4 linked regions of the Gloeothece verrucosa PCC 7822 genome follow. Each later gene encodes a partner of the first gene's protein in a complex. Links are inferred from orthologs where the notes say so. Each region holds a gene or a part of one and is shown in the gene's direction. Other genes may lie near its edges. The genes, in order: accD, accC, accB and accA.

Region 1 (5,543 bases):
TATATTTATTGTTTAAAAAAACACTAAATTTTGTCGAAAAATATATCAATCATAGGATGATTTGACATGATATTATTTTTAAGTTTTCTCTATCAAAAAGTATAAAATACTCGAACTGAAGCGTTATCTATCTCTAGAGAGACTTATCAAAAAAGTTTCTCAAACTTCTACAAAAGTAAAATAGACCCCTTGCCAAATATTTGATCTATTTTATCTGTATTTATCTGCCGCTTGGCTACCGCTCAGGGCAAGGTTTATCTGTGGACAATAATCTAAAATAACCCTTTTAGAAGAGATCTAATGTTTTTACAGAAAATCAATCACAAAAATCGGCCCAACTGTAAAAATTAAGAATTTAATTGCAGAATTACTGCTATAATAGAAGATTGGCAATAAAAACGGAAAAGAAAGCGCTCATGACTCGGCAACACCGCATAACCCTACTTCCTGGCGATGGTATCGGACCTGAAATTTTAGCCGTAACCGTAGATGTCCTAAAGGTGATAGGCAAACAATTCGACCTAAATTTTGAGTTTACAGAAGCCCTCATCGGCGGTGCTGCCATTGATGCAACCGGAAACCCCTTACCCGAAGAAACCTTAAAGATTTGTCGCAACAGTGATGCAGTGCTTTTAGCCGCCATCGGGGGTTATAAGTGGGATAATTTGCCCCGTCATCAACGCCCAGAAACGGGATTATTAGGCATCAGAGCCGGCTTAGGATTATTTGCTAACTTACGTCCGGCCACCATTTTACCGCAGTTAATCGACGCTTCCACCCTCAAACGAGAAGTCGTCGAAGGCGTGGACATTATGGTGGTGCGAGAACTCACCGGCGGCATTTATTTTGGTCAACCGAAGGGAATTTTTGAGACAGAAAGCGGCGAAAAACGGGGCGTGAATACCATGGCCTATACAGAATCAGAAATAGACCGCATTGCTCAAATCGGCTTTGAAACAGCCCAAAAACGTCGAGGAAAGCTCTGTTCTGTGGATAAAGCCAATGTCTTAGATGTCTCCCAATTATGGCGCGATCGCGTAACTTTAATGGCCGAAAAATACCCAGATGTAGAACTGTCTCATCTCTATGTTGACAATGCGGCTATGCAGCTAGTGCGTAACCCAAAACAATTTGATACCATCGTCACCGGCAATTTATTTGGCGATATCCTCTCGGATGCAGCCGCTATGTTAACCGGTAGTATTGGGATGTTACCCTCTGCTAGTTTAGGTTCAGATGGACCCGGACTATTTGAACCGGTACATGGTTCAGCCCCCGATATTGCAGGACTTGATAAAGCTAACCCGCTTGCTCAGGTACTCAGTGCCGCCATGATGTTGAAATATGGCTTAAATGAGCCAGAAGCCGCCGATCAAATCGAACAAGCGGTTTTAGCCGTATTAGAAAAAGGCTATCGTACAGGAGACATCATGTCAGAAGGAATGACGTTAGTGGGATGTAAGGGCATGGGAGAAGTTTTGATTAATGTCTTAGAATCTTTACAAGGGTGATCTACGTCTTAAACAATTGTGTAACATCTATATCAATTACAAGACAAGTTAATAATTGGGAGATAGGATAGTGGTATATCTATCAGAGCAAGCCAAACAAAAAAATCTAGACATGGACATTCCCATTCTGCTAGATCCCACCCTCCTCAGAGCAGCGAGACGGATTTACCGGACCTACTGCTCTTTGCACTCAAAATTAACACAGCGGCCCTTTGGTGTGGCAATTAATCGAGAAACTCATCGGGGTCAACTGATTTTTAATGCGAAACCGATCCTTTTACCCGGAGAATGTTTTGTATCCATTAAACAACTCGAATCAGAAATCTATTAAATCCAAAACCTCTCTTCCAGTCTTAGAGACGATGAAACTCCGAAAATGGAAACCCTGGTTAATGTGATAGTAACCTTATTTGTTTTTGCCTTTGGTGCAGCTATTGGCAGTTTTTTAAATGTGGTGATTTATCGCATTCCAGCAGGATTATCCTTAATCCATCCGCCTTCGCGTTGTCCCAAGTGTTCCCATAAACTGGGAAGTCGGGAAAATGTACCGATTTTAGGTTGGCTTTGGTTAAGAGGGCGCTGTCGTTGGTGTAGGTCTCCTATTTCCATTCGTTACCCCCTAGTAGAAGCGGCTACAGCTTTATTATTTGGCTTGGTTTTTTGGAAATTTGGTTTTGAGCTATCAACCCTAGGTTATTGGGCTTTTTGTAGCTGGTTACTGGCATTATCCCTCATTGATGTAGATACCATGACCTTACCCAACGCTTTAACCCAGTCGGGGTTAGTCTTGGGGTTAGTGTTTCAAGGGACGCGCGGCGGGTCGGATTTTTCTCAAATTCCCCATAATCTCATGTTTGGAATCGTCGGTGCCGTCTTAGGAATTTGGTTATTTGAGATTATTCGTTGGGTGGGAACCTTGGTTTTTGGACAAGAAGCGATGGGGGGAGGAGACCCAAAATTAGCCGCTATGATTGGAGCTTGGTTAGGGTGGAAATATTTGCTGTTAACGGGATTTTTAGCTTGTGCGTTGGGAACAGCTTTTGGTGTTGTAGCGATATTATTAACTCAGATGGGGCGTAGGCACCCTATTCGCTTTGGTCCGTTTTTAGGTTTGGGAGCCGCCTTGACTTTATTTTGGGGAGAGAAGATGATATCAACCTATATGAAATTCTTTTTCCCTCTTTATTAAAAATCGAAGATCAATGAATAATGGCTCATGTCTGTTGATAAAATAAAGTCTGTGTGCTGGGTTACAATCCGAACCACTCAAGCTCGCTGGGAAGCTGAATTAATGCAGCAAATACTGGCGGCTCATGAAATTCCCGCTCGTGTGCTTGATATCGGTCTTGGCGTTTATTGTGGTCAAGGAAGTCAAGCCGCCTTACAAGTGCGTTCACAAGATCGATGGACAGCCTTACTCTTGTTAAGTCCTCTAGAAGAGGAGAATTAAGTTAATTATGTCTTTATTAGATTGGTTTGCTAACAGACAAAAATCAGAACCCTCCGTCCAACAACAGCAAGAACGGGAAATCGCGGATGGACTATGGACGAAATGTGATTCTTGTGGGGTTCTCGCTTATTCAAAAGATTTATTGGCTAATCAATTGGTATGTCCAGATTGTGGATATCATAACCGAGTTGATAGTGATGAACGCATTCGCCAGTTAATCGATCCTAACACTTGGACTCCCTTAGCAGAACATTTATCTCCAAGCGATCCCCTCAAATTTAAAGACCGTAAACCCTACAGCGATCGGATCAAAGATACTCAAGAAAAAACCGGACTCAAGGATGCTGTGGCTACCGGTACAGGTTTACTCGATGGCTTACCAGTGGCTCTGGGGGTGATGGACTTCCGTTTTATGGGTGGTAGCATGGGATCGGTAGTGGGAGAAAAACTTTGCCGTTTAACTGAACAAGCCACAGCTAATAGTTTACCTTTAGTAATTATCTGCGCTTCTGGCGGCGCGAGAATGCAGGAAGGAATGTTAAGTCTGATGCAGATGGCTAAAATTTCTGGGGCATTAGAACGCCATCGAGAAGCTAAATTAATTTATATTCCTGTACTGACTCATCCCACCACAGGGGGAGTTACGGCAAGTTTTGCCATGTTGGGAGATGTTATTATCGCTGAACCTCAAGCGACTATAGGATTTGCAGGAAAACGGGTAATTGAGCAAACCCTACGAGAAAAGCTACCGGAAGGGTTTCAAACCTCTGAGTATTTGCTTAAACATGGGTTTGTGGATGCCATTGTGCCTCGTACCCAATTAAAGAAAACTCTAGCCCAGTTAATTAGTATTCATCAACCTTTCTTTCCTTTATTATCTCCCCTCGAAGCGGATTCTAAACATAAAGAACCTGAACCTGAATTAATTAAGTTGGATTCCGCTAAGGGATAATAGCATTTTTCGCTTGCTGGCTATTGATATTGGTGTTGCAACTGGTTAATTTATATTAGCGGGTTCGGCAATGCCAATCTCACTCACCTGACAAGCATGAACAAATCTAAAGAAATCCCCAAAACGCGGCTTTTCTTATAAATTTCTTATTTTTGCTCTATAGAATAATAGACAAGAAACAAATAAATCGTAACAGATGAACCAATACTCAGGAACAAGACAAAAATCCCTCAGAAGACAACGTGGACTTGATGGGAAATTTAGCCGTGACTATACCGAAGATACCAAACGACTTAGAACGATGAGATTAACTGATACCGCTTGGAAACTCTTGGCAGAAATTGGCGAAAAAAACCAGCTTACCCGCACGGAAGTCATCGAAATTTTTGCACGGGGTGGTGATTTAGGTTAAGCTCATAATTCTTCATCAATGAAAAAGCTTGAACCTTTAAGTTCAAGAGAAATTATATTAAAAAATATTTCTTTAGAGGGAACCAATAATAAACACTTTATATTATGCTGATAAAAATGAGAAGGACTGATTCAAGACATTTGCTCAAGTCCCTTCTCGGAGTTTAAGAAGCCAGAAAACACTAACAATTTAGTGTATATTCATATTTTATCAGTAAAATCCACCAAAAAATATTAAAAATTTTAACACTTGCTGAATCTCGTCAAACTCCCCGCACTTGAGCCGGGGGTGGGTTGACCCCCTATTTGATGATAGTAAAGTTAGGGGGTTTGCTCCGATGAAGCCGGATAAGTGGTTTCCGTGACCGAAGGAGGAGGAGTCGCAGGAGTAGGAGGTTGTAATAAACTACGCCATTGTTGAATTTGAGCCTTAGCTGACTGATAGGCAGAACTTTCTGGCGGTATAATTCGTCCTAATTTAATAGCTTCTTCAATTAATCCTTGATTAGCTGTAGTAGAGGCAATATCTAATAATTGATAACTCCAGCGATCCAAGGCCTGACGGCTTTGTGTGCCTACATCTGTAGAAGAGGGAATCCGTCTTATAATCGTGATTGCCGTCACTAAAGCTTCTGAAGTTCTGGCTTGAGCAATTGCATAAGCTTGCTGTAAATCTTGTTGAGCTTTTATTTCCCGCCGCCAATTATTAATATTTGCTTGTGCTTCCGGATACAACACCCTTCCTCGGCGAATTTGTTCGGCTGTGTTGATGGCATTTGGATAATCTTTGGCATTCCCTAAAGCCATAGCTTGATCCAACAAGGGACGGTCTTCGCTGCGTTCAATAGTAGTTCTCCAGTCCCGAATTTCCTCTTGAGCTTGGGGATAAAGAGCGCGACCTGAAGCAATTAAACTGGCCTGACTAATGGCTTCTCTTAAAGCATCTAAATCTCCTCGACTGGCAAGAGATTGAGCTTGATCTAAAATCGGCTGATCTTCAGTGACTTCAATTTGACGGTTCCACTCTCGGATTTGCTGTTGTGCTTGTTGATAACGAGGGTTAGAAGTGGGGATGGAGTCGGCTTTAGCGATGGCTGCATGAAGGTCTTCTACGGTTCCGGATACAGCTAAATCTTTGGCTTGACTGAGGACTTTAACATCGTCTACTTCTTGTTTCCAACGGCTGATCAATTCCTGTGCGGTGTCATAGAGGGGGCTA
Region 2 (5,721 bases), 680 kb from region 1 along the record:
TCATCTTTTTTCCACAATAAATCTAGCGTATATTGTAGGAGCGGCAAAGACCCCGCTTGTTCATGAAAATCGGCAATAATTGTTTCAATTAATCCCTTTTCAAATATGACTCCATTTCTCGCGGCAGGTTCAGCTATCGCCAATCTTAACTCACTATCATCCATATTGGTTAACATCCGACTATAGCGATTGTGGATTTTTCCCAAGTCAGGATAAGGACTTAACTTATCAAGAAAATCCGCCCGCATAGTCATCACAACTCTAACCGACTCATCTAATTTATCAATCAATTGAGTCAGACTGTTTATAAAAATACTCTGCTCGGTTTTCGGCGTTAGGGTAAATAATTCCTCAAATTGATCGATAAAAATAAGCCACTGAGAATCATTTTTTAAAGACTTAACGACTTGAATTAGGGTATCTTGTTTAACAATTTTAGCCGCTTTCGCTTCTGATTGCCTATATTTAGTCAGAAGGCTACCATAAAAAGATTCAAAAGGATTTTTATCAGGAACAAAACAAAAAATATTCAAAGAAATAAAAATTGTTTCATTTCTTAAAGCTGGAATTAACCCCGCTTGAATCAGGGATGACTTACCACTTCCCGAAGCGCCCAAAAGCAGAAGAACTTTATTTTGTTTTAAATGCGCTGTTAAATCTCTAATCCAACTATCTCGACCAAAAAATTTATCCTTATCTTCTACTTTAAACTTTTCTAAACCCACATAAGGCGATGCTTCAATTAATTTTCTTTGTGTAATTTCAATCCCCGACTGTTGGGTAATAATATATTGAGTAATATTTCTTGCAGTAATATCACCCTGTATCCCCTTAAAATCCCCGCCTATTTCTGAATAGTAAGAGGTGTTAGTTTGATTATATTTAAAGCCTTTATTGTCAGACACAATTTACTCCTTTTCACAATTCAAATATTTTAAAGCTTCAAATTGACGTAAAGCAACACTAGCGCCTTGAGTCCACCCTAACTCAACATAAAAGGGTAAAATTTCCTTAATATTTATATCGGGAAATAGAGGACTTTTTTGACTTTCCTGATAACTTTCCCCCTCCAAAAGATAAATAGTTAAGCTTTCCCGACGATAAACCCACAACTCAGGAATTTTAAGCAATTGATATGCGCCTACATCAGTTATCGAGGTAAGATCAACTTCTATCGCTAAATCAGGAGGAGGATCAAAGGTTTTTTAAGTGTAATTGGATCAAAACATTGCCAATCTTTTCCTTGACGACGTAAAAGACTTTTCACTAAATCGCTTAAAGGAGCAACACGATTTCCATGACTCGGTAAAGGTGACATAAGCCTAATTTCTTGGATTTTAGCATTAAAATAGAGTTTTGGGAAGGTTTTATCTTGACGCAAATTAAGTAATCTTTCATAATCTTCCCAGGTTTGATGAGGGAAAATAACATCATTACCAGGTGCTAACATTAACCGATCTTCACTAACAGTAATTAGCATCATAAATTTAATATCTTTAACTATTTTCTGTTGATACAGGCCTAGAGGTTGAGGTGCGTTACGCTACGCTAACACACCCTACGATTGTTTTAAAATGTCTGAGGGTTGAGGTGCGTTACGCTACGCTAACACACCCTACGATTGTTTTAAAATGTCTGAGTAATGTTTTCGCCGCTTACCTCTCCCTGAATACCAATTTTCATATCTCCCGCAACTTGATTATTAAACTTACCTGCGGCTGCCCCTTGAGGGTCTTGTTTTTTCAGGATTTCTTGAGCTATTTTTTTAATTTCTTCATCCTTATCAGCCCCCGCTTCAGTTAACTTTTTCTTCAAAGCGGCTTGATATGTTTCCGGGTCTTTTTCGTGTTCATCTAACACAACTTTTGCCGCTTCATTATCAGCAAACTTTTTCTTAATCAATTCCTTTAACTTATCGTAAACATCTTTAAAACCTTTTTCCGCCGCCGCCGTACCCGCACCAGTCGCTAACGCACTCAGAATCAGAGAAATAGGGTCCATTGTTTTATACTCTAATTTAGATCCAATAATAAATTAGCAAAGAATCAAAAAAACTCCTATAATATCTCTATTAAAGACATAAATATGGTTTTTTTGTCTCTTTTATAATCCTGACCTTACCATTCCCCCCAAACTCGTAGAGGGCAAGCCGCGTAATATGCCAAAATAATGCAAGAACCAAAACAAAAAACCCTAGTCCTATGGAAGCCTTTAGCCCCACTCCTCCCCCTTGGATAGAAAAAGCGGTTCACGCCACACAATTTTGTTGTCCCCGTTGCCGCGCTAGTGCCACAGCCGCCCAAAAAGTTTGGATCAATCGCCGCGCCCCCGTCATAAGCGAAGATTATCGGCGAAAATGGCAAGAATTCTATCTATGCGAGTGTGAGCAAGGGTGGTGGGCCTGGAGTAGCGATCGCCCCCCATCAGACTTATTTAAAGCCGAAGAGTAAAACCGGTATCAAAAACAGATATCCTACATATAATTCAGATATATTTGATCTCTTAGCACATGGAATTTTCCAAAATCTTAATTGCAAATAGAGGAGAGATAGCCCTACGAATCTTACATAGCTGTGAAGAACTAGGCATTGCTACAGTAGCAGTTCACTCCACCATTGATCGCCAGGCCCTTCATGTACAGTTGGCTGATGAGAGTGTATGTATTGGCCCCCCGCCAAGCGGCAAAAGTTATCTGAATATCCCTAATATTATCTCTGCTGCCCTGACTCGCAACGCCACCGCCATTCATCCTGGTTATGGGTTCCTGGCCGAAAACGCCCGTTTTGCTGAAATATGCGCCGATCATAAAATAACTTTTATTGGCCCCTCTCCTGAAGCCATTTTGGCTATGGGGGATAAGTCTACCGCCAAAAAAACTATGCAACGTGCAGGAGTTCCTACCATCCCCGGTAGTGGCGGCTTAATTGACTCAGAAAAACAAGCTAAAGAGATCGCCGCCCAAATTGGTTATCCGGTCTTAATTAAAGCGACAGCCGGCGGGGGGGGTAGAGGAATGCGGCTGGTTAGAAGTGAAAGTGAACTGCCCGCCCTCCTACAAGCCGCCCAAGGAGAAGCCGGGGCCGCCTTTGGTAATTCAGGAGTCTATCTAGAAAAATTTATTGAGTGTCCTCGTCACATCGAATTTCAAATTTTTGCCGATCAATTCGGTAATGTGGTTCACTTAGGAGAAAGAGATTGCTCGATTCAACGGCGACATCAAAAATTATTAGAAGAAGCCCCTAGCCCCTTTCTAACCCCTAAATTACGGGAAAAAATGGGACAGGCCGCCGTTAAAGCCGCTCAATCGATTAAATATGTCGGGGCCGGCACCGTTGAATTTTTAGTCGATAAACACGGTAACTTTTATTTCATGGAGATGAATACCCGGATTCAGGTAGAACATCCCGTCACCGAAATGATTACCGGCTTAGATTTAGTCACCGAACAAATTCGCATCGCCCAAGGGGAAAAACTTTCTGTCACCCAAAAAGATATACAACTGAGGGGTCACGCGATCGAATGCCGCATTAATGCTGAAGATCCCGATTATAACTTCCGTCCTCATCCGGGCAAAATTAGCGCTTATCTTCCACCTGGGGGCCCTGGAGTCCGAATGGATTCTCACGTTTATACTGACTATGAAATTCCCCCTTACTATGATTCTCTAATTGGAAAATTAATTGTTTGGGGGCCAGATCGACCTACAGCCATTCGGCGCATGAAACGGGCCTTAAAAGAATGTGCTATTACAGGAGTTCCTACGACTATTGGATTCCATCAACGAATCTTAGAAACCCCTGCCTTTATTGAAGGCGATGTTTATACCAATTTCATCGAACAACATTTAATGAAATGAAATAAGGGGGAAAGGGCTGATTATGTCAGCCTTGAGCTACTATTCTCTATAATCTCAGTTTTTTCTTTTCCCCCTTCCCCCTTTATTTAATCCTGTTGTTTAATCTCAGTGGTGATTAACTGAGGATGATTTTTTCTAAAAGGATTATTAAAAAAAGAACCCGTTTGAGGCGGAGAATCCGGATCGCCCACAATTTCAGCTAACCCTTTCACCACCCCAGTAAGCGGAATAGCCAAAATCACGCCTAAAAATCCGCCAATTTTAGCCCCTAGTAACAAAGCCATAAAAATAATCACCGGCGATAAACCCGTTAAATTCCCCATAATTCTAGGGCTAATCAGATTATCTTTAATTTGCTGAATAATCACCGATACAATTAAAACTTTTACCGCCAACCACCAATTAATAAAAGCCAGAATAATCACCACAATTCCTATGCCTAATGTGGCCCCAATAAAAGGCAATAACTCCATCAGCCCAATAAAAACAGCAAACAACAGGAAATAAGGCGTATTGAGCAAGCGAAAAGCCACCGTTAGCGAGACAGACATAAACAGTCCTAAAATCAACTGCCCTGTCACAAATCGTTGTAAATTTTTCTCTAAACTAATGGTAAGTTGGTCTTGAATTTTTGGAGAAAAGAAACTGGTTAACCCATCCCAAAGTCTTTCCCCATCAATGAGCATATAAAAAGAAATAACCAGGATTAAAATTACATCCAGAAACCAGTTAAAAGTCCCTAAAACTAATCCTAAACCGGTAGAAGCAATAATTCTAGCTTGAGTTTGAATGCGGTTAAATAAATCCGAAGTAATTAATTGTAAATCAAAGGGTAAATTATGATCCACACTCCAAGCCTGAAAAGTGTTTAATTGCTGCTGTCCTTGGGCTATTAATTCCGGCAGACCGATCAACAATTGCCGCCCTTGAATTACAACAGGAGGCAATAAAGTCACACCAACAATAATAAAAATTAACGCCGCCCCTAGATAAACAAAAACCGCCGCAATAGGACGAGGTAAAATAAGTTTCAGGGCCATGACAGCATAATTGAGTAAAAAAGCCATCAGGGCAGCCGTTAAAAGAATGCTGATCAATTCACCCACATAAGACAACGTTTTTACCGTTAGCCAACTCGTGATTAAAATGAGTAGCCAAGTAATCAAGAATTTTTGTAAAGGAGATAAAATAGAATTCATCACTGATTAATTAACGAAGTGCCATTGTTAAAATTCCTTGTTGTCCGAGAAGTACCTCCCGTAGCAAAGTGACAATTGCTACCCAGATAATCGGGGAGATGTCCACACCGCCTAAAGGCGGTACAATTTTACGTACAGGCACTAAAAACGGTTCGGTTGGCCAACTAACCAAACTGAAGGGAAAACGATTTAAGTCTACTTGAGGATACCAAGTCAAAACGATGCGAAAGATAAATAAAATAGTCATCAACATCAACAATAGACTTAAACCCCAAGTTATTACAACATCCATACTCATGCTTATTGTCCTCAGTCGTTGGTCATGTCATCATCAGTTTTTAGTATAAAACTTATTTTGTGTTGGCAAAACCTACTCGCTTAGGATTATTTTGTCAAAAAAGCGTACACTTCGCAAAAATTTGAGATGAGCAACTCCTTAAAAACCATGATAAAAATCGCTGTGATAGGTGACATCCACGATCAATGGGAAAAAGAAGATAACCAGGCTCTCCAGCATCTAGATGTGGATTTAGCTCTATTTGTGGGGGATTTTGGCAATGAATCCCTAGCCGTAGTCGGCCTTATTGCTGCCCTGGAATTACCCAAAGCCGCTATCCTGGGAAATCATGACGCTTGGTATACTGCCTCTGCTTGGGGTCGCGCCAA
Region 3 (5,699 bases), 810 kb from region 1 along the record:
AAGTTGATGTCCACGCTTGACAGTCCATTCTCCAGGCACGACAATTTTAAAAGAAATAAAACGTTTGATACCGGCTTGACGAGTTCTCAGTTCTTGAAATTGAATTTCGTCATTTTCATAAACCATAAAAATATCCGTAATCTTTCTTAAATCTTCTCTTGATAAAGAATGATCTAACAAAGCAGAAGCCGTTTCTCGTAACAGTTTTACGCCTGTAAAAATAATATTAGCCGCTACTAATAGCGCGATGATGGGATCTATTATCAACCAACCGGTTAATTTAACCAAAAGAATGCCAATAACCACTCCTACCGAAGTCCAGACATCAGTTAAAATGTGGTGAGCATCAGCGCGAAGGGTAATTGAATTTAAACGTTTACCCGCACGCAAAAGAACCCAAGCTACTGCCGCGTTAATTGCTGTGGCGATTAGAGATAATCCTAAGCCAATTCCTATTTGTTCTAAGGGTTGAAGATTAAATAAACGTTCGCAAGCCGCTACGCTAATACTGAGCGCCGCTACCACAATTAAAGCACTTTCTAACCCACTAGAAAAATACTCCGCTTTAGAATGACCAAAAGGATGTTCAAAATCAGGGGGTTTAGCAGCTAACGACAGCGCCCAAAAAGCAAATAAGGCAGCGATGAGGTTAATTCCTGATTCAAGAGCATCTGAAAGTAACCCGACTGAACCTGTGAACCAGTAAGCCCCAAATTTGAGAGCAATGGTTGCTAGGGCGGCACCAATTGAAATTAGCGTGTAAAAACGGGCTGATTTAGCACTCATAAGTTTTACATTTTATGTTAGATAAAGCAAAATAGCATTATTCTTTAGGCTTGCATCTTGATAATATTCCTTCAATAAATGATATTGAGCTAAGAAAAAATTTAGATAATCATCATCCAAAATTATCTTTTATTTTTTCAAGTAACTGCCAAGGGATTTGCTTAAATTCTACATCTATTCCCATAATTAACTCTTTTTTTTAATAATTTTATAAAATCTGGCTTTTCACCCCGTCAAGCTTTCTCCTTCTCTCTTTAAAAAGAATAGTCAAGGAATTAATTCCCTGACTAAAACTTTACTTTTATTTAATAGCAATAAACACAAAAATGAATTAGCTGGCAGGCGGCTCGACTAAATTATCTAAACCATCCACCACTTTAGCCGAGATAACTTTGTCCTTATCAGTCAGTTTTTTGAGAACGTCTTTTCCGTCGACTAAATAGCCAAAAACCGAATAACGTCCATCCATTAAATTAAATCCAGGAGGAGTTAATTCATTATCAAACTTAAAAAAGAAAAACTGAGAAGAACCGCCATTAGGGTCAAATTCCGGACGGGCTAAAGCCACAGCACCATAAGCACTAAACGGTAAAGCCAAATTAGGCAGATAAATACCTGCATCCTCCAAAGTCATACCATAGATAGGCGCTTCTTCGCCTTTCATCAATACTTCTAAAGGAATGGCCCGATACTCTCCGGTTTTAGGGTCAATAAACCCTTCTTCTTTTCCTAGAGGATCACCCGTTTGAATGACAAAATCATCCTCAGAACGTAAGAAAGGTAAACCATCATAAAACCCACGCTGTACCAAGTCAACGAAGTTACCCGCATTGACAGGGGCACTATAGCCATCCACAATTAAAGTTAAATCCCCTTGAGTGGTTTTCACTTCTATAGTGGCACGTCCTTTGAGTTGAGGTAAATTAGCGTATTCAGAGGGCACATCAAAAGGAAACCCTTCTATCATTAATTCCTCTAGCTGAGTAATTTTAGGCAGTAATTCCTTGGAAGTGAGCAATAGTTGTTGCTTATCTTGAGCATCGGCGACCTCGACAAGTTGATCGACTCCGGATGTGAGTTGATCAATTAATGCCACTGCCTCGGGTTGGCGTTCATCAGGTATACTTTTTAAAATCGAGTCGCGCCGAAGGGTTAGCAAAAAAGCGGCATTTTTAAGGTCTTTTTTGACTGAACTCCAACGTTTAGCCTTGAGATATTTACCTAGTCCTTCGAGATCAGCTTGAACCGTTCGGATGGTTGAATTGTCAATCGGTAAAGCATTGCGTAAAATTGCTCTAGGATCGGTGACCGCATCACCTTGGGCTAGAACAGCAATTACCATAGGTTGCCCAATGGGCAGACACCATCCTGCACTCGAGATCCCCATTGAGAGGGTCGCAAATAACAGGGTTACTAAAGAGGTCTTCAGTAATCGTGTAAACCAATCGAGCCAAAACTGTTTTACTGGTTTCATCAATCTTAATTAATGTTTAAACTTATCAAGCCCCTCCACTGTAACTTTGTAAGTTGTCGGCTCTACTCTTGTCAATAGGGTTAGTCATTAGTCACTGCTAACTAAGCCTAACGACTAAAGACTAATGACTAATGACTAATGAATGGTAAAATGTAATCTTGATCTTTGTAAAGTTAATCCCTTCATGATTTCGAGTAATGATTTTCGGAGCGGTACTACAATCGAAATAGACGGGTCAGTCTGGCGAGTTGTGGAGTTTCTCCACGTTAAACCAGGTAAAGGCTCTGCTTTCGTTCGCACTAAATTAAAAAATGTTCAAAGTGGCAACGTTGTAGAACGAACCTTCCGCGCAGGCGAAAGCCTTCCCCAGGCAACCATCGAAAAGAAAACTATGCAATATACCTATAAAGACGCTGATCAATACGTCTTTATGGATATGGAAACCTATGACGAAGCGCGGCTAAACCCTAATCAATTGGGGGATCGCTCTAAATATCTTAAAGAACAGATGGAAGTTAATATCTTGTTCTGGAATGATCAAGTATTAGAAGTAGAACTTCCTACCTCTGTTATTCTAGAAGTGACTGAAACCGACCCAGGTGTCAAAGGCGATACCGCCACAGGCGGCAGTAAACCCGCTATCGTTGAAACCGGTGCCCAAGTGATGGTTCCTTTATTCATCTCCATCGGTGAACGAATTAAAGTAGATACCCGTGATGGGTCTTATCTGGGTCGGGAATAAACATTTTTGTGTTATTGATGATTCAGTCGGGAACGAGTTCCCGACCCCAGCCCAGTTGTCAATTAGATTTTTTTCGATCTCTGACAACTGCTCCCTCCTATCCCTTAGAAAAACTTATAGGAAGTATCATTAGTGTCGATTAATTTTAACGAACTTCGGGAACTATTAGGAACTATCTCCCAAACAGATATTACGGAATTAGTTTTAAAAAGTGAAGAATTTGAACTGACCGTCCGCAAGGGAACCCTAACCCTACCCGTAGCACCGGTTACTGAAAAGCCTACGCCGGAAGTGGTGATCCCCTCTGCGCCCTCACCCCCTCCACAACCCAAGGTTACTAAAAGCGAACCCCTAGCTGATGAACCCACACCCCCCACCATTGATAAAAACTGGGTTCCCATTACTTCCCCAATGGTAGGCACATTCTACCGCGCGCCGGGACCCGATGAAGCCGCCTTTGTGGAGATTAATGATCGCATTCGTTCAGGACAAACGGTCTGTATTATAGAAGCCATGAAACTCATGAATGAAATTGAGGCAGAAGCCTCCGGACAGATCATGGATATTTTAGTAGCGAATGGGGAACCCGTCGAATATGGACAGACTTTGATGTGGCTCAAACCTGAGTAATCTAATCAAAGCTGACTCCCTACACCTAGCTAGTGGATATTTCTTCAGTGGACAATTTTTGTCCAATTTTCGGTTCAGTCCCCTCAATTAAGCGCTTAATATTGGTACGGTGGCGAATAATGACATAAACACCAGCCAAGGCGGCAAATAATAAATAAGGAAGGGGTTGAGTCAATCCCCACATCAAAAGATTAACGGCGATCGCTCCAGTAATCGAACTCAGTGAAACAATACGCGATATCCCAAGCATAACCAGAAAACTCCCTAAAGTTCCGGCTGCTACCAGAGGATTGATCACTAATAACACCCCTAAACCAGTGGCGACCGATTTTCCTCCCCCAAATCCCAGAAAAATTGAGCGGCTATGACCGATCAGTGCCGCTAAACCGCTTCCAATAATTAACCAAGCTTGCCAAGATTGAGGTAAGGGGTTAATCTCGAGCAGATAGAGCCATTTCACCAAAGCCACAGCAAGCGAGCCTTTGAGCAGGTCGATCCCTAAAACAACGATGGCAGGGGTTTTTCCTAATGTTCTTAAAACATTGGTGGCCCCGGTGGAACCCGAACCATGTTCTCGGATATCAATCCCTTTGAGATAGCGTCCGGCTAGATAGCCGGTAGGAATTGAGCCTAACAAATAAGCAATAACAAGTATAAGAGTTGCTGTTGAAATTAGCGTTAGATTAGTCATTAGTTATTAGTTATTAGTTATTAGTTATTAGTTATTAGTTATTAGTTATTAGTTATTAGTTATTAGTTATTAGTCATTAGTGGTTAGTTATTAGTGGTTAGTTATTAGTTATTAGTTATTAGTTATTAATCTCCTTGCTCACCCGTTAAAATTTATAACTAATTACTGTTAATTGTTAACTTTTAACTTCTCCCTAATGACCCATGACTAATGACTAATGACTAATGACTAATGACTAATGACTAATGACCCATGACTAATGACTAATGACCCATGACTAATGACTAATTAATAAACATAACTGCTCATTTGTTGGGGATCAGGAGCAAAAGCTAACCACAAAGGAAATTGTAACAGGGATAAATTAATGCGGTCTTCGGTTTCATCCATGATCACCAGTGGCATTTGTTTGTCATCTACCAGTCGATCAGCCTTTTGAATTAAAGCTTCTGGAGATTCAAACAAGACCACGCCGCGATCCGGTCCAAAATCACTGCGGGAAATCCCCAAACAATCCTGTAATCCCCGTCGCCATTCTCCCAGACGTTCGGGGCTATTGGCAAGCACCAGAACCCGAGCGCGATCACCATAAAGACTATACAACACTGAAGCCACTGCTGAGGCCACTAAAATATTTTGTAAACGACTGCCCATACTGCGAATGGTGCCTCGTCCTCCTTGGGAAAAGAACCAATTTTGCACACGTTCAGCATGGATCGGTTCAAAAGTGCGGCGAAGTTGCCAGGGAGGCCCATAATAGTCGGGGCGAGTGCGGTATTGGTCTAAAAGTTCGCGAATTCGGCGGGTCTGGCTTTGAAACCCTTGAGGAGCATATTGAGGTTGAGGGGGTTCGATTTTTTGAAGCGGGGGTTCGGGTGTCCGTTGAGGTTGTGGTTTTTCCCAATTTTGATAGCTCGGCAACTCTAATTGTTCGGCCGCGGCGGCTAAATCTTGTAGACTGCCGACTAAATATTCTTTAAATCCTTGTACTCGAATCGCTAATTCTTGAGACACGCCGGCAAAGGTTGTCCGCATTTCTTCTCGGATACGTTCCCGACGGCGTTCGAGTTGTTCTACTGATATTTCTAGGGCATTTTTGCGTTGTTCGAGTTCTTTTAACCCTTCTTTGATCATTTGCCCTAAAGTGTTTTCAATTTCAGCCACTTGTTGCTGAAGAATTTGTGTTTTGCGTTCTTGTAATGCTTTGATTTCTAACTCTAATTTTTGCTTTTGCTGTTGCAGTTGGCTAATTTCTGAATTCAGTTGAAAAGCCTCTTGGTCGCTTTCTAGTTCATATATACTAGGAGAAAAAATATCTTCTAGGGTTTGTTCTATCTCATCTGGGCGTTCCGGTGTGGGGTCTAAAGGAGACAAAA
Region 4 (5,726 bases), 2.5 Mb from region 1 along the record:
TTGGTCGCATCAAAATAACAGGACAAGAAAATATTCCCACTACAGGGCCTGTGATTGTCGCCCCAACTCATCGTTCTCGTTGGGATGCTTTGCTGATTCCCTATGCTGTTGGACGGTTTGTCAGCCGCCGAGATTTACGTTTTATGGTTATGGTGGAGGAAATGCAAGGGTTACAAGGTTGGTTGATTCGTCAATTGGGTGGGTTTCCCGTTAATACTGAGCGTCCGGGAGCGAAAAGTGTCCTGCATACAGTGAAACTATTAAGTGAAGGCGAAATGGTGGTGATTTTTCCTGAAGGGGGGATTTTCCGCTCTACTGAAGTTCAACGCCTCAAACCCGGTGTCGCACGAATGGCTATTGATGTGGAAACCCATCAACCCGGCAGTGGGATTAAAATTTTACCGGTTAATCTTAACTATTCTCATCTGTACCCTCGTTGGGGAACTGATGTAGAGATCAAGATTGGTCAGCCTATTGATGTGGCTCAATATCAGGGAACCAACCTCAAAGAAAATACACGACAACTGACAGCAGTTCTCAAAAATGCCCTCAAGAAGCTTCAAGAAGAAAAACAAGCGGCAAAAGAAGTAGTTTTAGTCTAAAATGCCCTTCAAATAGTCTCCCAGACAGCATGGAATAACTACCGATTCGGTCAAGTGAGATATTGACACTCCCCATCTAATTACTACACTTTGTTTGGTAATATAGATGGGGATTCTTGGTTCACAGAAGATGCTTGCTCTGACAGGATTGCTCCAACCAAAGTAGAGGCATCTTCTCCCCCATTAGCTATAGCTAACGTTGAAAGAATTTCACTTTCAAAAGCTTTAGATCCGCTATGCCCTAGCGTACTTAATCCTAATTTCAAAATGTTAATTGCTGCGTTAATATCTCTATCTTCTTCATATAGACAATGCGGACATTTATGAGTTCTAGTTGATAGAGATTTTTTGACTTTTTCACCACAGTTAGAGCAATTTTGAGATGTATTATGAGGTGGAACAGCTACAGTTGCTTTTCCATATTTAAAAGCAAAATATTCTAACCATTGACGAAAAGTTGACCAAGCAGCGTCATTAACACTTTTAGCTAACTTGGATTTAGCTAGACCTTTAACATTTAAGTCTTCATAGGCTACCAAATCGTTAGATTGGATTACGCGCAATGCCTCTCGTTGGACAAAACCTTTACGCTGCCTACTTACCCTTAGATGCTTACGGGCGTATTTTTGTCTAGCTCTTTTATAGTTGTTTGATGGCTTTTGTCCCTTCTTAAACTTCTTAGATTTACGTTGATTAAGCCGGTTTAAAAGTTTTTCAGCTTGACGATAGTATTGAGGGATTTCTACAGTTTTGCCATCACTATCTGCATAGAAAACTTTTAATCCAACATCAATTCCTACACAATGTTTAGTAGGTTCTAATGGTTTAGAGTAGCTTCTTATATCAACGCTGATACAAAACTGGACATAGTAACCATTGGCACGACGTACTAATCTAACTCGTTTAAAGGAGTCGATTGGGTAAAAGTTTAAATCCCTAGTTCCTTTTAAAGAGAGTGTCCCAATTCCTTTTTTGTCGGTAAAAGTTATCTTCTTTCTATTATCAGATAATTTCCAACCTGACTGTTTATATTCAACGGAACGATTATTCTTTTGAAACTTAGGAAAACCTTTTTTACCCTTAATATTCTTTTTGCAATTGTCATAGAAACGAGAAATAGCAGCCCAAGCCCTTTCTGATGATGCCTGTCTTGCTGTTGAGTTTAATTCATCAGCAAATTTATACTCTTTGGCTAAAATACGACAATATTTATTGAGAGCATATTTGTCAATTTTATCCTCTCGACTAGCATCCATCCAAAGCCTTAATGCTTTATTTCTGATGAATTGCACTGTCCTGATAGCATCGTCAATAGCTAAGACTTGATTAGGCTTGACCACTGCTTTCATTTCTAAAACAATCATTGTTTACCGACCTCAAACAAATATGTTTTTATGCTAGTAGTCAGAGCGCAAAATGTCAAGATGTGCTACGCTGTTATTTATTGGTTGAGGTTTCATTCCTTCCCCTTCGCATTGCTCAGGGTCAGGACAAGCCCCACCGTTCAATGTGGGTATTTTTGTAGAATTTATAGGTGGGGTCTTCCCCTCGACATTTCTGATAAACTGAGTCATGAGTAAGTATAAAAAAAATTATGTCAAAAACCGAACGTCGCATTTTTCTTCTGGACTTTGAAAAACCTTTATATGAGCTACAAGCACGAATTAACCAAATTCGGCAACTCGCTGAAGAAAATGATGTCGATGTCTCTGAGCAAATCTCTCAGCTACAAACTAGAGCCGAACAACTCCGCAAAGAGATTTTTAGCTCCTTAACCCCTTCTCAACGTCTGCAATTAGCTCGTCATCCCCGTCGTCCTTCTACCCTCGATTATATTCAAGCCATGACCGATGAATGGTTTGAGCTACATGGTGATCGCGGCGGATATGATGATCCCGCTTTAGTAGGGGGTGTAGCCCGCTTAAATGGTCGTCCAGTGGTGATTTTAGGACATCAAAAAGGACGAGATACCAAGGATAATGTGGCTCGCAATTTTGGGATGGCTGCCCCCGGAGGCTATCGCAAAGCCCTGCGGCTGATGGAACACGCAAACCAGTTTAATATGCCGATTTTAACCTTTATTGATACTCCTGGGGCTTGGGCTGGTGTAGAGGCAGAAAAACTTGGACAAGGAGAAGCGATCGCCTATAATTTGCGTCAAATGTTTAGCTTTGATGTGCCGATTATTTCTACGGTCATTGGTGAAGGAGGGTCCGGCGGCGCTTTAGGCATTGGCGTTGGCGATCAACTCTTGATGCTCGAACATTCAGTCTATACCGTGGCCACTCCAGAAGCTTGCGCCGCTATTCTCTGGAAAGATGCCAAAAAATCGGAACAAGCCGCCGTCGCCCTCAAAATTACGGCTCCTGACCTCAAAAATTTGGGCATTATTGATCATATTGTCCCTGAACCCTCCGGAGCCGCCCATGCTGATCCTTTGGAAGCCGCTAGTCTTCTCAAACAAGCTTTAATTGCCCATTTAGAAGACTTATCTCAAATGAGTCCCCAACAACGTCGCCAGTTACGTTATCAAAAATTCCGTCACATTGGCATTTTTGAAGAAGCTTATGCCTAAATTTCCCGAGTCTTACTATTGAGGCCAATCAATAGCTGATGAGATTTATCTAAATCTTAGCTCGGTGATCTTTGATCCCCATTGCCCATGTTATAATTGCCAAGGTATACTTTTGTAACGTTATTCCTTCCTTGGCTCATTTTTTGGTATAGCAAAACACTTAGCTCACTGAAAAATTGATTGGGTTTAAATCATTAGTCCATGAAAATTTATCAGACTGTCTGATACAGATAGTCAGGTCTTGTAGCAGGTTTTCAAGGCTGATCGCCGAAATTGGCCAAAAATATCCTAAGAGTCGATATAGCATATCATGAGTTTGAATTCTAGTCAACAGCGAGCGATTATTACAGGAGCTAGTAGCGGCATTGGTAAAGCAACTGCCTTAGCATTTGCTAAAGCCGGTATTGATGTCGCCCTTGTGAGTCGTTCTCAAGATAAACTAGAAGAAGTGGTGAATGCGGCCCTAGCTGTCGGAGTAAAAGCTCGTTCTTATCCGGTCGATTTAGCCAAAATTGAAGAAGTAAAACAAAAAATAGAAGAAATCGTTCAAGATTTTGGTTCAATTGATATCTTAGTTAACAATGCTGGCATAGGTTACACAAATTCTTTATCTGATACTTCCCTAACCCATTGGCAACAGGTGATGGATATAAATCTCACCAGCGTCTTTCAATGTGTCTTGGGAGTTTTACCCCAGATGCGTCAGCAGGGTCAAGGCACAATTATTAATGTAGCCTCTTGTGCGGCGAATAATGCTTTTCCCCTGTGGGGAGCTTACAGTGTAAGCAAGGCAGGAATTGTGGCTTTTTCTAAGGTTTTAGCGGCTGAAGAAAGGGCGAATGGCATTCGTGTGATGACCATTTCTCCAGGTTCAGTCAATACACCGCTTTGGGATACAGAGACGGTTCAAGCTGACTTTGAACGTTCAGTCATGTTACACCCTGAAACGGTAGCCCAAGCGATTTTACAAGCCGCCTTACTACCAAAAGAAGCCGTCATTGACGAAATGACCATTATGCCTAGTGCAGGCGCTCTTTAATTTTCCTCTGTTTGTTTTCATTTTTAATCACCATACACCAAAACCATTCACTAAAATTTATGACAGTAGCTCCTTCTAACGGATACAATCGCGCTAATTCTTCTAATTCTTCTAACGTGACAGCAGCTAATTCCAATATCCTTAATCCCAATTTAGTTGATCGGGTTTCTACTCGACCAGATCGCAATACTCACAACGGTCAACCGGCCCAAATTCATCTAGCTAGTGTAGACAGCAAAGCACAAATGAGCGATGCCGTACGGATGATTTTAGAGGCAGTGGGAGAAGACCCAGATCGAGAGGGACTTTTAAAAACGCCTAAGCGTGTGGCCGAAGCGATGCAGTTTCTCACCCAAGGATACAATCAGTCTCTTGAAGAAATCGTCAATGGTGCTATCTTTGATGAAGGGCATAATGAGATGGTACTGGTACGAGATATTGATTTCTTCAGTCTGTGTGAGCATCATATGTTGCCTTTTATGGGTAGAGCGCACGTGGCCTACATTCCTAATCAAAAAGTAGTGGGATTGAGTAAATTAGCGCGAATTGTAGAAATGTATTCTCGCCGCTTACAAGTTCAAGAGCGACTGACCCGTCAAATTGCCGAAGCCATTAAAGAAATTTTAGAACCTCAAGGGGTTGCTGTGGTCATGGAAGCGACTCATATGTGTATGGTGATGAGAGGAGTTCAAAAACCTGGATCTTGGACGGTTACCAGTGCCATGTTGGGAGTTTTTCAAGAAGAACAAAAAACCCGTGAAGAATTTTTGAATTTAATACATCATCGTCCCAATTTTATGTAATAAATTGTTGATAAAAATTTTTGATTAAACTTTCGGTGCTGACTTTTTATTTTCGGGAAAGTCAGCTTTTTTTGTCGCGCTTGAATTGATCATCCACCTAAAACAGTTTGTACCACTATTATTTTTAATGCTAGTGGGGTTTTGAAAACTTAAAAAAACTTATCTCCCGCTTAGGCGAAATATCCAATAACGGGAGATGAATATAGATTAACTAATATAATTCAACAAAAGAAAACCTTTTGTCTAGTTGGATTGTTTTTTGCTTATTCCTTCGTCGGAGCTAACTTAATATTGGTTGCTAAACCCAAAAACTGTAAAGTTCGAATAAACATCCATGTTAAATCAATTTCCCACCATTCTAAACCATGACGAGCCGAATATTGATAAGCATGATGATTATTGTGCCAGCCTTCTCCAAAAGTTACCAGGGCAACCCACCAACAGTTTTTAGAAAGATCTCCTGATTCGTGACTTTGGTAACCGAATTTATGGGTAGCACTATTAACAAACCAAGTGCAATGAAATACCACCACTAAACGAACAAAAATCCCCCAAATAACAAAAGGCCAACCGCCTAACGCGAACAGCAATAAGCCTAAACCTACTTGAATAGCAATTAAATTTTTTTGGCAAAATTGATAAAACGGATCATCAGCGATATCTTTTGTATATCGAGGAATTTCTTTATCGGCAGGAAGATTATAGAG

The links.
Region 2: the proteins of accD (region 1) and accC are in contact, whole or in part, in a solved structure (PDB 8UXZ), measured with the Escherichia coli proteins. The link is inferred for Gloeothece verrucosa PCC 7822 from one-to-one orthologs.
Region 3: the proteins of accD (region 1) and accB are in contact, whole or in part, in a solved structure (PDB 8UXZ), measured with the Escherichia coli proteins. The link is inferred for Gloeothece verrucosa PCC 7822 from one-to-one orthologs.
Region 4: the proteins of accD (region 1) and accA are in contact, whole or in part, in a solved structure (PDB 8UXZ), measured with the Escherichia coli proteins. The link is inferred for Gloeothece verrucosa PCC 7822 from one-to-one orthologs.

The regions. Positions count from the first base shown.
Region 1 is NC_014501.1:3,616,755-3,622,297, forward strand. Bases 2,131-4,940 are described here. They hold accD (acetyl-CoA carboxylase, carboxyltransferase subunit beta), read left to right. Parts: upstream 2,131-2,968; coding sequence 2,969-3,913; downstream 3,914-4,940. Other genes in these bases: CYAN7822_RS15905 (prepilin peptidase), read left to right, coding at 2,131-2,700; CYAN7822_RS15910 (class I SAM-dependent methyltransferase), read left to right, coding at 2,728-2,961; CYAN7822_RS15920 (hypothetical protein), read left to right, coding at 4,110-4,325; CYAN7822_RS15925 (hypothetical protein), read right to left, coding at 4,646-4,940. Also shown: leuB (3-isopropylmalate dehydrogenase), read left to right, coding at 417-1,511; CYAN7822_RS39495 (hypothetical protein), read left to right, coding at 1,582-1,842; more of CYAN7822_RS15905, read left to right, coding at 1,888-2,130; more of CYAN7822_RS15925, read right to left, coding at 4,941-5,543.
Region 2 is NC_014501.1:2,932,435-2,938,155, forward strand. What follows is about bases 1,695-4,682. They hold accC (acetyl-CoA carboxylase biotin carboxylase subunit), read left to right. Parts: upstream 1,695-2,509; coding sequence 2,510-3,856; downstream 3,857-4,682. Other genes in these bases: CYAN7822_RS12840 (hypothetical protein), read right to left, coding at 1,695-2,001; CYAN7822_RS12845 (hypothetical protein), read left to right, coding at 2,202-2,450; CYAN7822_RS12855 (AI-2E family transporter), read right to left, coding at 3,943-4,682. In the rest of the region: CYAN7822_RS12830 (nSTAND1 domain-containing NTPase), read right to left, coding at 1-905; more of CYAN7822_RS12840, read right to left, coding at 1,627-1,694; more of CYAN7822_RS12855, read right to left, coding at 4,683-5,055; CYAN7822_RS12860 (YggT family protein), read right to left, coding at 5,066-5,353; CYAN7822_RS12865 (TIGR04168 family protein), read left to right, coding at 5,480-5,721. UniProt on the Escherichia coli protein: This protein is a component of the acetyl coenzyme A carboxylase complex; first, biotin carboxylase catalyzes the carboxylation of the carrier protein and then the transcarboxylase transfers the carboxyl group to form malonyl-CoA.
Region 3 is NC_014501.1:4,429,773-4,435,471, reverse strand. The notes cover bases 1,918-4,883. They hold accB (acetyl-CoA carboxylase biotin carboxyl carrier protein), read left to right. Parts: upstream 1,918-3,134; coding sequence 3,135-3,632; downstream 3,633-4,883. Other genes in these bases: CYAN7822_RS19670 (DUF3086 domain-containing protein), read right to left, coding at 4,612-4,883; plsY (glycerol-3-phosphate 1-O-acyltransferase PlsY), read right to left, coding at 3,658-4,323; efp (elongation factor P), read left to right, coding at 2,445-3,002; CYAN7822_RS19690 (peptidylprolyl isomerase), read right to left, coding at 1,918-2,173. Outside these bases: CYAN7822_RS19695 (cation diffusion facilitator family transporter), read right to left, coding at 1-786; more of CYAN7822_RS19690, read right to left, coding at 1,118-1,917; more of CYAN7822_RS19670, read right to left, coding at 4,884-5,699. UniProt on the Escherichia coli protein: This protein is a component of the acetyl coenzyme A carboxylase complex; first, biotin carboxylase catalyzes the carboxylation of the carrier protein and then the transcarboxylase transfers the carboxyl group to form malonyl-CoA.
Region 4 is NC_014501.1:6,069,006-6,074,731, reverse strand. What follows is about bases 1,194-4,186. They hold accA (acetyl-CoA carboxylase carboxyl transferase subunit alpha), read left to right. Parts: upstream 1,194-2,196; coding sequence 2,197-3,177; downstream 3,178-4,186. Other genes in these bases: CYAN7822_RS27300 (SDR family oxidoreductase), read left to right, coding at 3,488-4,186; CYAN7822_RS27310 (RNA-guided endonuclease InsQ/TnpB family protein), read right to left, coding at 1,194-1,966. Outside these bases: CYAN7822_RS27315 (lysophospholipid acyltransferase family protein), read left to right, coding at 1-602; more of CYAN7822_RS27310, read right to left, coding at 686-1,193; more of CYAN7822_RS27300, read left to right, coding at 4,187-4,216; GTP cyclohydrolase I FolE, read left to right, coding at 4,276-5,019; CYAN7822_RS27290 (acyl-CoA desaturase), read right to left, coding at 5,283-5,726. UniProt on the Escherichia coli protein: Component of the acetyl coenzyme A carboxylase (ACC) complex. First, biotin carboxylase catalyzes the carboxylation of biotin on its carrier protein (BCCP) and then the CO(2) group is transferred by the carboxyltransferase to acetyl-CoA to form malonyl-CoA.